DNA from 2 places in the Sporosarcina sp. FSL W7-1349 genome. Region 2 is predicted to be linked to the other one. Evidence: a T-box and tRNA genes for the amino acid it is inferred to sense, from the RefSeq annotation. Region 2 holds a T-box; the other holds one or more tRNA genes.
What was found. A T-box is a leader RNA that pairs with one kind of tRNA and senses whether it is charged. The one in region 2 lies ahead of pheS (phenylalanine--tRNA ligase subunit alpha), so its partner is inferred to be a tRNA-Phe.
Positions count from the first base shown of each region.

Region 1 (6,386 bases), on a different contig from region 2:
CACTGTCTCAACGAGAGACTCGGTGAAATTATAATATGCGTGAAGATGCGCATTACCCGCGACAGGACGGAAAGACCCCGTGGAGCTTTACTGTAACCTGATATTGAATTCCGGTGCAGCCTGTACAGGATAGGTAGGAGCCTTGGAAGCCGGAGCGCCAGCTTCGGTGGAGGCATTGGTGGGATACTACCCTGGCTGTATTGGACTTCTAACCCATGCCCGTGATCCGGGCAGGAGACAGTGTCAGGCGGGCAGTTTGACTGGGGCGGTCGCCTCCTAAAGTGTAACGGAGGCGCCCAAAGGTTCCCTCAGAATGGTTGGACATCATTCGTAGAGTGCAAAGGCATAAGGGAGCTTGACTGCGAGACCTACAAGTCGAGCAGGGTCGAAAGACGGGCTTAGTGATCCGGTGGTTCCGCATGGAAGGGCCATCGCTCAACGGATAAAAGCTACCCCGGGGATAACAGGCTTATCTCCCCCAAGAGTCCACATCGACGGGGAGGTTTGGCACCTCGATGTCGGCTCATCGCATCCTGGGGCTGTAGTCGGTCCCAAGGGTTGGGCTGTTCGCCCATTAAAGCGGTACGCGAGCTGGGTTCAGAACGTCGTGAGACAGTTCGGTCCCTATCCGTCGCGGGCGCAGGAAATTTGAGAGGAGCTGTCCTTAGTACGAGAGGACCGGGATGGACACACCGCTGGTGTACCAGTTGTCTTGCCAAAGGCATCGCTGGGTAGCTATGTGTGGACGGGATAAATGCTGAAAGCATCTAAGCATGAAGCCCCCCTCGAGATGAGATTTCCCTTTACATTCGTAAGTAAGATCCCTCAAAGAAGATGAGGTGGATAGGTCCGGGGTGGAAGTGCGGCGACGCATGGAGCTGACGGATACTAATCGATCGAGGACTTGACCTCAATACAAAGGTTGCATGGCTTGTGGCAGACAATGTTGGTTTTATCCGGTTTTGAACGAACAAGCGACGTTCATGAAAAAAATGCTTGTAATTATCATGAGAATTGATATAATGAATACTGTCTTTGAGAAAAGATAGGACAAGTCTGGTGACGATGGCGAAGAGGTCACACCCGTTCCCATACCGAACACGGAAGTTAAGCTCTTCAGCGCCGATGGTAGTCGGGGGCTTCCCCCTGTGAGAGTAGGACGTCGCTAGGCTTGTAAGGTTCATTACATAGTACAATGCGAAGCTTATCGCACTCCCGTTAAAATTGGGAGAAGCGAGCAGAGCAAGGAAGCGATTGAGCAAGGAAAGGAGCGTACTATCGTACGTGACTGACCAAGCGAATGAAGCTGACGCAGCAATGCGAAGCTTATCGCAATTTTAACTTGGAGGATTAGCTCAGCTGGGAGAGCACCTGCCTTACAAGCAGGGGGTCGGCGGTTCGAACCCGTCATCCTCCACCATATGATTTATTGATTTGCCGGTGTAGCTCAATTGGTAGAGCAACTGACTTGTAATCAGTAGGTTGAGGGTTCAAGTCCTTTCGCCGGCACCACTTTTCGAGCCATTAGCTCAGTTGGTAGAGCATCTGACTTTTAATCAGAGGGTCGCAGGTTCGAATCCTGCATGGCTCACCATTTTAATTTCATACGCGGGTGTGGTGGAACTGGCAGACACGCTAGACTTAGGATCTAGTGCCGCAAGGCGTGGGGGTTCGACTCCCTTCACCCGCACTTTCAATGCGGAAGTAGTTCAGTGGTAGAATACGACCTTGCCAAGGTCGGGGTCGCGGGTTCGAATCCCGTCTTCCGCTCCAGATTTTGCCGGGGTGGCGGAACTGGCAGACGCACAGGACTTAAAATCCTGCGGTAGGTGACTACCGTACCGGTTCGATTCCGGTTCTCGGCACCAGTTATATCAAGTGCGCCCGTAGCTCAATTGGATAGAGCGTCTGACTACGGATCAGAAGGTTATGGGTTCGACTCCTGTCGGGCGCGCCAACAACACATAGTACGGGAAGTAGCTCAGCTTGGTAGAGCACTTGGTTTGGGACCAAGGGGTCGCAGGTTCGAATCCTGTCTTCCCGACCATTTTCTGGGGCCTTAGCTCAGCTGGGAGAGCGCCTGCCTTGCACGCAGGAGGTCAGCGGTTCGATCCCGCTAGGCTCCACCAACAATTTCAATAAAGATCCTGGCGGCGTAGCTCAGCTGGCTAGAGCGTACGGTTCATACCCGTAAGGTCGGGGGTTCGATCCCCTCTGCCGCCATCTTAAGGACCTTTAGCTCAGTTGGTTAGAGCAGACGGCTCATAACCGTCCGGTCGCAGGTTCGAGTCCTGCAAGGTCCACCAGAATTTATTACTACTATACGGAGGAATACCCAAGCCTGGCTGAAGGGATCGGTCTTGAAAACCGACAGGGGTGTTAAAGCCCGCGGGGGTTCGAATCCCTCTTCCTCCGCCATTTTTACTAAAATGGTGTACCTGAAAAAAAGAGTTTCTTAATTCCCAAAGTTGTTGTATACTTATTAGTGTCGGCAACGAAGCGTAAGGCGTACCTTATGCGAAATGTGTTAAAGTCATTATGACTAATGAATATTATTATCGCGGGGTGGAGCAAATCGCATTACGAAGAATGTGATTAACACCGACAGCGGAGCGTAAGGTGTCCCTTATGCGAAATGCGTTGAAGTCATTATAACTAATGAATATTATTATCGCGGGGTGGAGCAGTGGTAGCTCGTCGGGCTCATAACCCGAAGGTCGCAGGTTCAAATCCTGCCCCCGCAACCAAATGGTCCCGTGGTGTAGCGGTTAACATGCCTGCCTGTCACGCAGGAGATCGCCGGTTCGATCCCGGTCGGGACCGCCATTCTTTTCAAAGGTTATACATAAGGTTTGAAAAGCATCGAAAACGCTTCTTCAATCAAATCTGTGGCTCAGTAGCTCAGTCGGTAGAGCAAAGGACTGAAAATCCTTGTGTCGGCGGTTCGATTCCGTCCTGAGCCACCTTCTACGCGGGTGTAGTTTAGTGGTAAAACCTCAGCCTTCCAAGCTGATGATGAGGGTTCGATTCCCTTCACCCGCTCCAATGGGCCTATAGCTCAGCTGGTTAGAGCGCACGCCTGATAAGCGTGAGGTCGGTGGTTCGAGTCCACTTAGGCCCACCATTCCGCAGTAGCTCAGTGGTAGAGCAATCGGCTGTTAACCGATCGGTCGTAGGTTCGAATCCTACCTGCGGAGCCATATAATGGGGAAGTACTCAAGAGGCTCAAGAGGTGCCCCTGCTAAGGGCATAGGTCGCGAAAGCGGCGCGAGGGTTCGAATCCCTCCTTCTCCGCCATATGTTTGGCCCCTTGGTCAAGCGGTTAAGACACCGCCCTTTCACGGCGGTAACACGGGTTCGAATCCCGTAGGGGTCATAATGAAAAAGCGAGAGAATCCTATTTTTGTAGGGTTCTCTCGCTTTTTTTATTACTTTGCTTAGATTGTGTATCAGCGTCTCACTTCGAGCCTCTAATGCTCGAAGTGGGATGCGAGTCAGTCCTCCGTTGCCAATCGAACAGCCAAGGGTTCGTTTGGCTTTAATTCATCTTTGCGGAAATTAAGGCATCCTCAGGATGCGGCGAAGCCAGGCTTTTCAAAACGGCTCCGTTTCCAAAGCCTACCGCAACTGTTGTTTGTCGGGCAGCTGCTCTGTACTTTAGGTTCTTTTGAATTCGTAACATAGGATTCTTCCATGATACAAGATGCCCTTGTTACTTCTTTCGATCATTTACATAACTGTCTTTTTCATGATACGGGATATTTCCCAATGGGGATTCGAGGTTTTCCGCATCTAATCGTTCTTCATATTCTTGTGCTTCCTCGGTCCGGATGAATCCACGTTCTTTTCCGCTCATATCCGTGCCCGTGAACTCTTCTATCTCTTCTGCTGCTCCATTTTGGAGACCGGCATCATATAGCGAGTTGTAGTCATCATAATCCCCTGTAAAATCAGATGGAGTCTCTGAAGTGCCGAACGTCGCGATTTCTGCAAAACTGTCCTTCCCGTCCCTTGATCTTCTTTTGTCAGCAAAGGTGTTCGGATTGGCCATGACGAGGACGTCTTCCTCTGAAGGCCGGTCGCTCGGTACATCTCTTTCCCTTTCTGGAACATGGTCGATGCAAAACGTCGTATATGGAAGGGCCTCCAGCCTTTCGATATCAATTTCCCTCTGACATACTTCGCATTTGCCGTAAGAGCCGTCCTCCAATGCTTGTAAAGCCTGCTCCACTTTGCCGAGTTCTCCCTCCGCATGAATATTGAGTGCCAGGTCCTTTTCTCTTTCAAACAGTTCAGTGCCCATATCACCTGGATGGTTATCATACATGGAGAGCTCTCCGACTTCATCCCGGGGGCTATCCTTAAGATCCGTTTCTCGTTCTGTCTTTCGTAATTCACGCTTCATCATAAGCAGCTCTTGTTTCAACTTCTGCTTTTGTTGATCGGTCAACATAGAGGTCACGTCCTTTTTGGTTATTTCTATAGCATGCTCAATTTTGAATTGATTCATGAATTCAGTGGAGTTCATTCTTTTTAATTCCCTTTCGAAGGCATCGTTTAAACCTACATGCCAAAAAGCCGCACCCGTCATTATATGAAGGGTACGGCTTTTAAGTCCCAGATGCTTGTCCGATGGCGCAGCAGGGACTCCTGGGCTGTTTAGGCCAGCTTACAGTAAATGTCCAATTAGGATTCCGATACCGAGCAGCGTGGCAAACAAAGTGTTGGTCACTGCCGTGTTTTTCATAGCCGGCATCATCTGGATTGGTAACCGATTTTTTCGAAATTCCGAAATGGCGGAAGCCGGCTTTTTCACTGCCAAAAAGATCAGCAACGCCCAAGGGGTCAAGTGACCGAAAAGGACAAGTGCCAAAATCCAGATATACGAAAGGATGAAAAACGACATCAATATCGTGATTGCTTTGGATCGGCCAACTAAGATGGCGAGTGTTCTCCTTCCGCCTTCCTTATCGCTCTCCAAGTCCCGGATATTATTGGCTAGCATGATCCCACCAACCAATAGCACACTCGGAATGGAAAGCAGGACAGCTTCTCTCGTGATTTCTCCCGTCTGGATATAAAAGGCGATGAGAATCAAAAACATGCCCATCACAACACCTGAAAACAATTCCCCAAAAGGCGTATACGCTATCGGATAAGGGCCTCCTGTATAGAAATAGCCGACCATCATCGACAGTGCCCCGACCAGAGCAAGCATCCAAGAGGTTTCGGAACAAATATAAATGCCAATCAGCACGGAAATCCCGTAAAGAGCCAGCGCGAGATTCAGTACTGTTTTCGGCTTCACCCCATTGCGGACGATTGTTCCGCCGATTCCAACGGAGTGTTCCGTATCGAGTCCTCTTTTATAGTCATAATACTCATTGAACATATTTGTCGCCATTTGAATGAGTATACTTGCGATTAGCATGGCGAAAAATAGAGGAAGATGAATTGGTCCTTGTGTTAAAGCAATCATCGTCCCTAAAAAAACAGGCGCAAACGCAGCGGTCAATGTATGGGGACGTGTCAGTTTCCACCAAATGCGCCAGCCGGTATCCGCCTTCATCGTCTGTTGCAAGATTCGTTCGCTCCTTTTTATTCAGTACTCGTCTCTATTGTACTCCAAAATCAAGTTTCTGGACATCCCACCTGCATAAATAATGCCGAATCTTGAAGAATTCTGTATGATAGAATAGAGGTATCAACATACTATGGGCTTCACGAAAATACGGAGGGAACAGAATGAATCGGAAGTTGACCGCTACTCGGGACGCCAAGACCGGCGTCGGCCAAAAAGATATTCGTTTTTTTACAGAGACCATTGATGTAGGCCGAATATCTCCTCTGGCATTTTTTGAAGCGGGGGATTCTTGTTATAAAAACGAACGTTTCTTTTGGCAAAATGCAAATAAAACATTGACTTTGGTCGGCATTGGGCATGCAACAGTCCTGACGACAGATTACGGGGAAGACCGATACACGAGCATATCCAACAGTTGGAAGCAGTTGAGGGAAGCGCTCATCAAAGAAGAAAAGGATATGGAACCTGTTTTGTTCGGCGGATTTTCATTTGACCCGGAAGTGGGTGGGGAGGAGGAATGGAAAGGATTCCCTTCCTCCTATTTCGTTGTCCCTTCCTTCCAATTGAAAATCCAGGACGGCAAGACGATGATTGCCATCAACTTGGTGACGGATCGCGCTTCGTCTGCGGAGGAATTTGAGAAGCTTCGCGAGGAACGGGACAGGCTCCTCCATATTGCACAAGTGGAGGACTTTCCTGAGGTATCGAAGCCTCAAGTGCTCGCAATCGAGGAACGGGAGAAAGAGGGCTATTTAGCAGCTGTGGAACAAGTGACGGAACGGATTCGAGCGGGCGAGGCGGA
Region 1 covers NZ_JBBOOK010000003.1:289,409-295,794, forward strand. Annotated here, with positions in the region: rRNA gene MKY41_RS19915 (23S ribosomal RNA) at 1-912, shown strand, start outside; rRNA gene rrf (5S ribosomal RNA) at 1,056-1,171, shown strand; tRNA gene MKY41_RS19925 (tRNA-Val) at 1,345-1,420, shown strand; tRNA gene MKY41_RS19930 (tRNA-Thr) at 1,437-1,512, shown strand; tRNA gene MKY41_RS19935 (tRNA-Lys) at 1,519-1,594, shown strand; tRNA gene MKY41_RS19940 (tRNA-Leu) at 1,609-1,690, shown strand; tRNA gene MKY41_RS19945 (tRNA-Gly) at 1,699-1,773, shown strand; tRNA gene MKY41_RS19950 (tRNA-Leu) at 1,780-1,868, shown strand; tRNA gene MKY41_RS19955 (tRNA-Arg) at 1,881-1,957, shown strand; tRNA gene MKY41_RS19960 (tRNA-Pro) at 1,971-2,047, shown strand; tRNA gene MKY41_RS19965 (tRNA-Ala) at 2,054-2,129, shown strand; tRNA gene MKY41_RS19970 (tRNA-Met) at 2,150-2,223, shown strand; tRNA gene MKY41_RS19975 (tRNA-Ile) at 2,230-2,306, shown strand; tRNA gene MKY41_RS19980 (tRNA-Ser) at 2,326-2,418, shown strand; tRNA gene MKY41_RS19985 (tRNA-Met) at 2,673-2,747, shown strand; tRNA gene MKY41_RS19990 (tRNA-Asp) at 2,751-2,826, shown strand; tRNA gene MKY41_RS19995 (tRNA-Phe) at 2,891-2,963, shown strand; tRNA gene MKY41_RS20000 (tRNA-Gly) at 2,972-3,045, shown strand; tRNA gene MKY41_RS20005 (tRNA-Ile) at 3,048-3,124, shown strand; tRNA gene MKY41_RS20010 (tRNA-Asn) at 3,126-3,200, shown strand; tRNA gene MKY41_RS20015 (tRNA-Ser) at 3,207-3,297, shown strand; tRNA gene MKY41_RS20020 (tRNA-Glu) at 3,305-3,376, shown strand; gene MKY41_RS20025 (TraR/DksA C4-type zinc finger protein) at 3,713-4,453, opposite strand; gene MKY41_RS20030 (1,4-dihydroxy-2-naphthoate polyprenyltransferase) at 4,670-5,581, opposite strand; gene MKY41_RS20035 (isochorismate synthase) at 5,746-6,386, shown strand, end outside.
Region 1: it encodes a tRNA-Phe, which carries the amino acid that the T-box ahead of pheS (phenylalanine--tRNA ligase subunit alpha) is inferred to sense. The anticodon was not compared.

Region 2 (6,386 bases):
GTTCTGATGTCTCCTATGAGGATCATGGTAGCCCATTACCCCCACCTGAATCAGAAGTGCAAGAAGGCGATTTCGTCTACCGGCTTTATACCGAAAAAGACGTATATGACACTTTTGGAGGAACCGCGATTTTTGCTGAATTGACCTATATCGGTGAGCAAGATGAAATCGAGATTGCCCACGCCTCCTCTCCATTCTATTTTCCATTGGAAGAGCGGACTAGGGAAATCTACGTGGATTATGCAATGAACAGTCCACTTATCGTGACTACCTTGAAAAAAGATGTGCCACATCAGCATAGATACGAGTTTGCCGGTGGCTATAGCGACCAGGACGACCCAGACTATGTTGAATTTGTCAAAACGATTATCGAGGAGAAAGGTTTTCCGGAAGGAGAATACATCATCCATGGCGCCGCCCGGTTCACCGTCGCCGGGCAGGATGATGATATGCAAGGCTTGCCGGAAACCGAACTGGCAACTGATATTGGGTTCCGGGTAGTGGATCCTATTAAATGAAAAAACTGTCCAACGAACCGGGATTGGTCTGTTGGACAGTTTTTCATTTCTCGGAAAGCAATGCCTGCACTTTAGATTCAGATAAAATCTTTTTCATGGCAGGCGCTAGGAATTTATTCCGTAGTATCCCATAGAGCAATATCCCACCGCCGATCGCAGCAAGCAAAGCGAGAGGATCGATTATTATAAAGGTACTATCTTTCAACCGATTATTTTTCTTCAAGTCAATTTACCCCTTTCATCCATGAGTCAAGTGCAGCATTGTTCGCTAAGAATGGTGAATGACGACGGTAGTTTGGAACCTCGGAAAGTTGGGCTAGTTTCCGGTCACTTCGAAACGTTGTAACCCAAAACGTTATTTGGCAACTTCTTAATATTTTGTTCCAACCTCACAACGTTTCACTAACTACACAACATTTCCTGTCTACCTCGTAACGTTTTCACACAACCTCGTAACGCTCACAATCCAGTTCGAAATACTATCGACCAACTTCGAAACATTTTAGTTCAACCTCACAACATTTCCAGCCACTTCGAAACGTTTTCGCACCACCTCGAAACATTGTTGTCCGACTTCGAAACCCTTTGCTCCAACCTCAAAACACTCCCACCCTTCCCCCAAAACCATCAAAAAGGGGCCATCCACATTGGACAGCCCCTTTCCTTCATCCTCGTAGCGAAGCGCCGGCTTCGGTCAAGGCGTTCAATACTTTTTCATGTGCTTTGACGACTTCTTCATCCGTCAGTGTCCGTTCCGGATCTGCATACGTCAGCGAGAAGGCTAATGACTTCATGCCTTCTTCGACGTTTTTCCCTTCATACAAGTCGAAGAGTTTCACGTCTTTTAGCAACTTGCCGCCTGCTTTCCGGATGACGGCTTCAAGCGTTCCAGCTGTCGTTTCACTTGCCACGACAAGGGCGATGTCCCTTGAGATGGACGGGAACCGCGGAACCGGTACATAAACTAAATCATCCGTCTCGATGGATAGGATTTGCGCCAAGTTCATTTCCATGACATAGGTCTCTTTTAAATCCCGTTTCTTCTGCTCGGTCGGGTGAACTTGCCCGAGCATGCCGATCCGTTCTCCGTTGAACAGGATATTGGCGGTACGTCCCGGGTGCATCCCTACCAGAGCAACCTGTTCGAATGAAAGCCCCTCTACTAATCCGAGACTATCCATCATCCCTTCAACGATGCCTTTCATGACGAAGAAATCAACGGGTTTTGTTTCCCCTTGCCAAGCGTGGTCGACCCATTTTCCTGTTACGACAGCCGCGACATGTTCCACCTCTTGCGGCAGTCCGTCCTCTTCTTCCCCTAGGAAGACGGAACCTGTTTCATATAGAGCGACCGAGTCGTTCCGGCGCGCTACATTATACGTTGCAGCTTCCAATAGATGCGGGATCAGGCTTTGACGAAGCGTGCTCCGCTCTTCGCTCATCGGCATGAGCAATTCAGTGACCGGTGCAGTTTCCAATGCGTAGGCTTGCGCTTGCTCCTTTGAAGTCAGCGAATAGGTCAACGCTTGATACAATCCAGCCCCTTCCAAGAAACGGCGGACGATCCGGCGTTTCGCCTGATACGGTGTCAAGCCGCCAGGAGTCGATTCCGACACTGGAAGCGTCTTTGGAATTTCATCGTAGCCATACATGCGGGCAATTTCTTCGATGATGTCTTCCTCGATTTTCAAATCTTGACGGCGTGTCGGCGCGTCGATGACCAATTGGCCATTGATAGCATCGGTAGGAATTTGCAGCCTCTCCAATATCGAAAGCATTTCTTCCAAGGAAATTTTCATTCCAAGGCGGTTGTTAATATAATCCGGTGAAACGGTAATTTGCGCAGCTGTCTTATCCAGCTTGTCAAATACGACAGAACCGGCTAAAACTTCTCCGCCCGCGAGTTCCGCCATCAGTTGTGCCGCGCGTTCTGCCGCAGCTGCCACACGGTTCGGGTCGACTCCCTTTTCAAAACGAGCACTCGCATCGCTTCGCAGGCCGACTTCTTTCGATGTATGGCGGACGGAGGCAGGTGCGAAATATGCGGATTCGATCACTACGGTTGTCGTTCCATCATGCACTTCGGAATTGGCGCCGCCCATGACTCCGGCTAAGGCAACTGGTTCTTTGCCGTTCGTGATGACCAGATTATGGCTATTTAATGTGCGTTCCGCGTCATCCAACGTCGTTATCTTTTCATCTTCTTCTGCAAGACGGACAACGATCTCCCCCGTGCCCAGACGGTCGTAATCAAAAGCGTGAAGCGGTTGGCCGTACTCCATCAAGACAAGGTTTGTGATATCGACCACATTATTATGCGGACGTACTCCGGTAGCCATCAAACGGTTTTGGAGCCATAATGGCGACTCGGCAATCTTTACATTTTTCACGACTTTCGCCACGTACATCGGATTCTCTTTCGCCGCATCAACGCGAAGCTTTAAATAATCCGATGCCTTTTCCGCAGATTCCTTGTAGGAAACCTCCGGCAATTGGATGCCTTGGGATAAAATTGCTCCGACTTCATACGCGACACCCAACATGCTGAGTGAATCCGAACGGTTCGGCGTCAGATCGAACTCGAGCACTTGATCATCCAAGCCTAACAATGGGAGAGCATCCTCTCCTGGCACCGCATCAGATGGCAAGACATAGATACCCTCCGCATACGCTTTCGGCACCAACTTCCCTTCGATTGCCAATTCTTGTAGGGAACAGATCATGCCGTTAGATTCTTCCCCGCGCAGTTTCGCCTTCTTGATTTTCAAGCCTCCCGGAAGGACGGCTCCTGGACGGGCAACGATGACTTTCTGCCCTTCCGCAACGTTTGGCGCACCGCAGATAATTTGGGTCGTTTCTTCTCCGACATCCACTTGGCAAATTTTTAATTTATCCGCTTCTGGATGTTTCACACATTCTTTTACATAGCCGACAACGACGTTCGTCATGCCATGGGAGCGATCCATGATGGAATCGACTTCAATTCCGGAGCGCGTGATTTTTTCGGCCAATTCCTCAACCGCAATTCCCTCAATGTTCACATACTCATTCAACCATTTTGTAGATACTAACATGTCATATCCTCCTTACGCTTCCGTCCGGTGGAATTGCGAAACGAACCGCACGTCATTCGTATAGAAATGACGGATATCTTCCACACCATATTTCAACATTGCAATCCGCTCAGGCCCCATTCCGAATGCAAACCCCGAAACGACAGTCGGGTCATAACCTGCCATTTTCAACACATTCGGGTGTACCATTCCGGCACCAAGAATCTCAATCCAGCCTGTTTTTTTACATACGTTACAACCGGCTCCGCCACATTTGAAGCAGGAAATGTCCATTTCAACAGACGGCTCCGTGAACGGGAAGAAACTTGGACGCAGACGGATTTCCCGATCGGCACCGAACATTTTCTTTGCAAATAAATCCAGTGTCCCTTTCAAATCGCTCATGCGGATATTCTCACCAACGACCAAGCCTTCGATTTGCGTGAATTGATGTGAATGTGTCGCGTCATCATTATCGCGGCGATACACTTTCCCTGGGCAGATAATTTTAATAGCAGCACCTTCTTTCGCCTCCATCGTCCGCGCTTGAACTGGCGAAGTATGCGTGCGAAGTAAGACTTCTTCGGAAATATAGAATGAATCCTGCATATCCCGAGCTGGATGCCCTTTCGGCAAATTCAATGCCTCGAAGTTATAATAATCTTTTTCCACTTCGGGGCCCTCAGCGATTTCATAGCCCATACTGATGAAAAAGTCTTCGATTTCCTCCACAACCCGAGTGAGCGGGTGGTGATTTCCGGTTCGGATCGGCCGGCCGGGCAAAGTGATATCGATCGCTTCTTTCGCCAGCTGCTCATTGATCGCCTGCTCCTCGAGGACCACCATTCGCTCTTCCAAAACCTCGGTAACGGTTTCCCGTACGACATTGACCAACGCTCCCATTTTCGGGCGTTCCTTGGCAGGCAATTTCCCCATCCCTTTCAACAGGTCGGTGATCGGCCCTTTCTTCCCAAGATACGCGACACGAACGTCATTCAATTCTTTCGGAGTCGTCGCTTCGTTGATTTTCGCGAGCGCCTGTTCTTTCAATTCATTCAATTGTTGTTCCATACGAATTCTCCTTTACTTAAATCAAATGCGCCTCGGCGTATTGGCGCCCAGATTTTGAATTGAGCTTGCTCAATTAATTCCTTTCAAAGTCTGTGGCATCCGCCGGAGGCTTTAATTTGATTGGGTGGGTGTTGAAAACCCACCCAATCAAATTAAAAAATCCCCGCCCCTAAAATAGGGACGAGGACGAGTTCGCGGTACCACCCTGATTATTACGCAATTGTGCATAATCACTTCATTCTGGATTAACGGTCCTTCACCGACACACCTTTACAGCCTTGGCTGGTCCTGGCGGCAGCTCGCGGGGTGAACTTCGACAACCACTTTCCTGCCAAAGCTCTCAGTCATGGCCTTGGTTTCCTGTTGGTTCGTGAGATGTCTACTTTTCCCGATCATCGCTTTTATCATACATTATGCAAGTAGTATACAGGATTTAAAATTATTCGGCAAGCTATCGCTCGTAAGTAAACCAGTAAGTCCTGTTGCTTCAAATATTAATATACATTAACCAAGTACACTTAGGCTGTTTTAATTATTAGATGAATCGGACGTTACTTAAGTAATTTTAAAATTTGTTTAAACTGCTCACCTTCCGCTGTTTCCATGAGTTCATACAACGACATCTCGACACTAGTCCAGTGAATGCCTAATGATTTCATTTTTTCAAGCCCGATCTCTTTATTTAAAGTGGTACGGGAAGAAACAGCGTCGGCCACAACTTGTACCTCATATCCCAACTCCATTAAGCCCGTAGCCGTTTGAAAAACACAAATATGCGTTTCAATTCCCGCAACTAGTACCTGCTTCCTTCCTGTCATTTCCATCGCCTCAATAAAATCAGGATTTTTACAAGCATCAAAAGTGATTTTGCGAATTGGTTCTAATCCATGCAAATGCTCAATTAATTCCTCATTCGTCGGCCCCAAGCCTTCTGGATACTGTTCGAGCCAGACAATTGGAATTTCTAATATACGCAGCCCTTGAATTAGGTTTTTAAGACCTAGTATCATCTTTTCACTGTCTTGTACAATCTTTGCTAATTTTCCCTGTACATCAACTAGGACAAAAACCGTGTTTTCTTTGCTCAGCATATCGTTTTCCCCCTTAACCAAAACACTTTATTTATTCATACACCTTAGTCCTAAAAAATACTCACTCAAATTTCCTGTTCACAAAGCTCGTCATTTACACAGGTAACGCATTCTTTACACGTTCCTTCCAACTTTGCAAAACACTTCAACTTATGAAGAATATGCTCCTTTTGCGTCTCAAAATTATAATTGCGGACGGTAGACATGCGCATCGCCTCTGGGGAGCCCCCGCCATGAAGACTGATAACAGAATAGAATCCACCTTCTTTAGAGGCCGTTAAATCTTCAATGAAGCGTGCCATTTGAATCCGTTCATTTGCTGTAACTCCGTGCTTTCCACCTAAATAGTGGTTAATTAAATCGCCCGACTCTGGCAGCGCCATATCCTCAGCAGTTGGTGCTGTCACGACGATTCCGCCACTGATCTCATGTGCGATTCTGAAAATATCATACACTTGTTCAGCTAACATCCATTTACCGATATTGGATTGAACCGAGTCGGGTACATAATTTCCCGCCACCGTTTCATGACCATAAACAGCAGCCGCTACCCCCGTTGCATAAAATCCTTCCGTAATGCGAATCAGTTCGCCCATGCTTCGACGAATGTGGCTGACTTCAGTATGGGGTGCACCATTATACTCTGACATTAA
Region 2 covers NZ_JBBOOK010000001.1:299,891-306,276, reverse strand. Annotated here, with positions in the region: gene MKY41_RS01475 (hypothetical protein) at 1-518, shown strand, start outside; gene MKY41_RS01470 (hypothetical protein) at 562-741, opposite strand; gene pheT (phenylalanine--tRNA ligase subunit beta) at 1,184-3,592, opposite strand; gene pheS (phenylalanine--tRNA ligase subunit alpha) at 3,605-4,642, opposite strand; T-box leader at 4,816-5,047, opposite strand; gene MKY41_RS01455 (hydrolase) at 5,194-5,733, opposite strand; gene MKY41_RS01450 (4-hydroxyphenylacetate 3-hydroxylase family protein) at 5,799-6,386, opposite strand, start outside.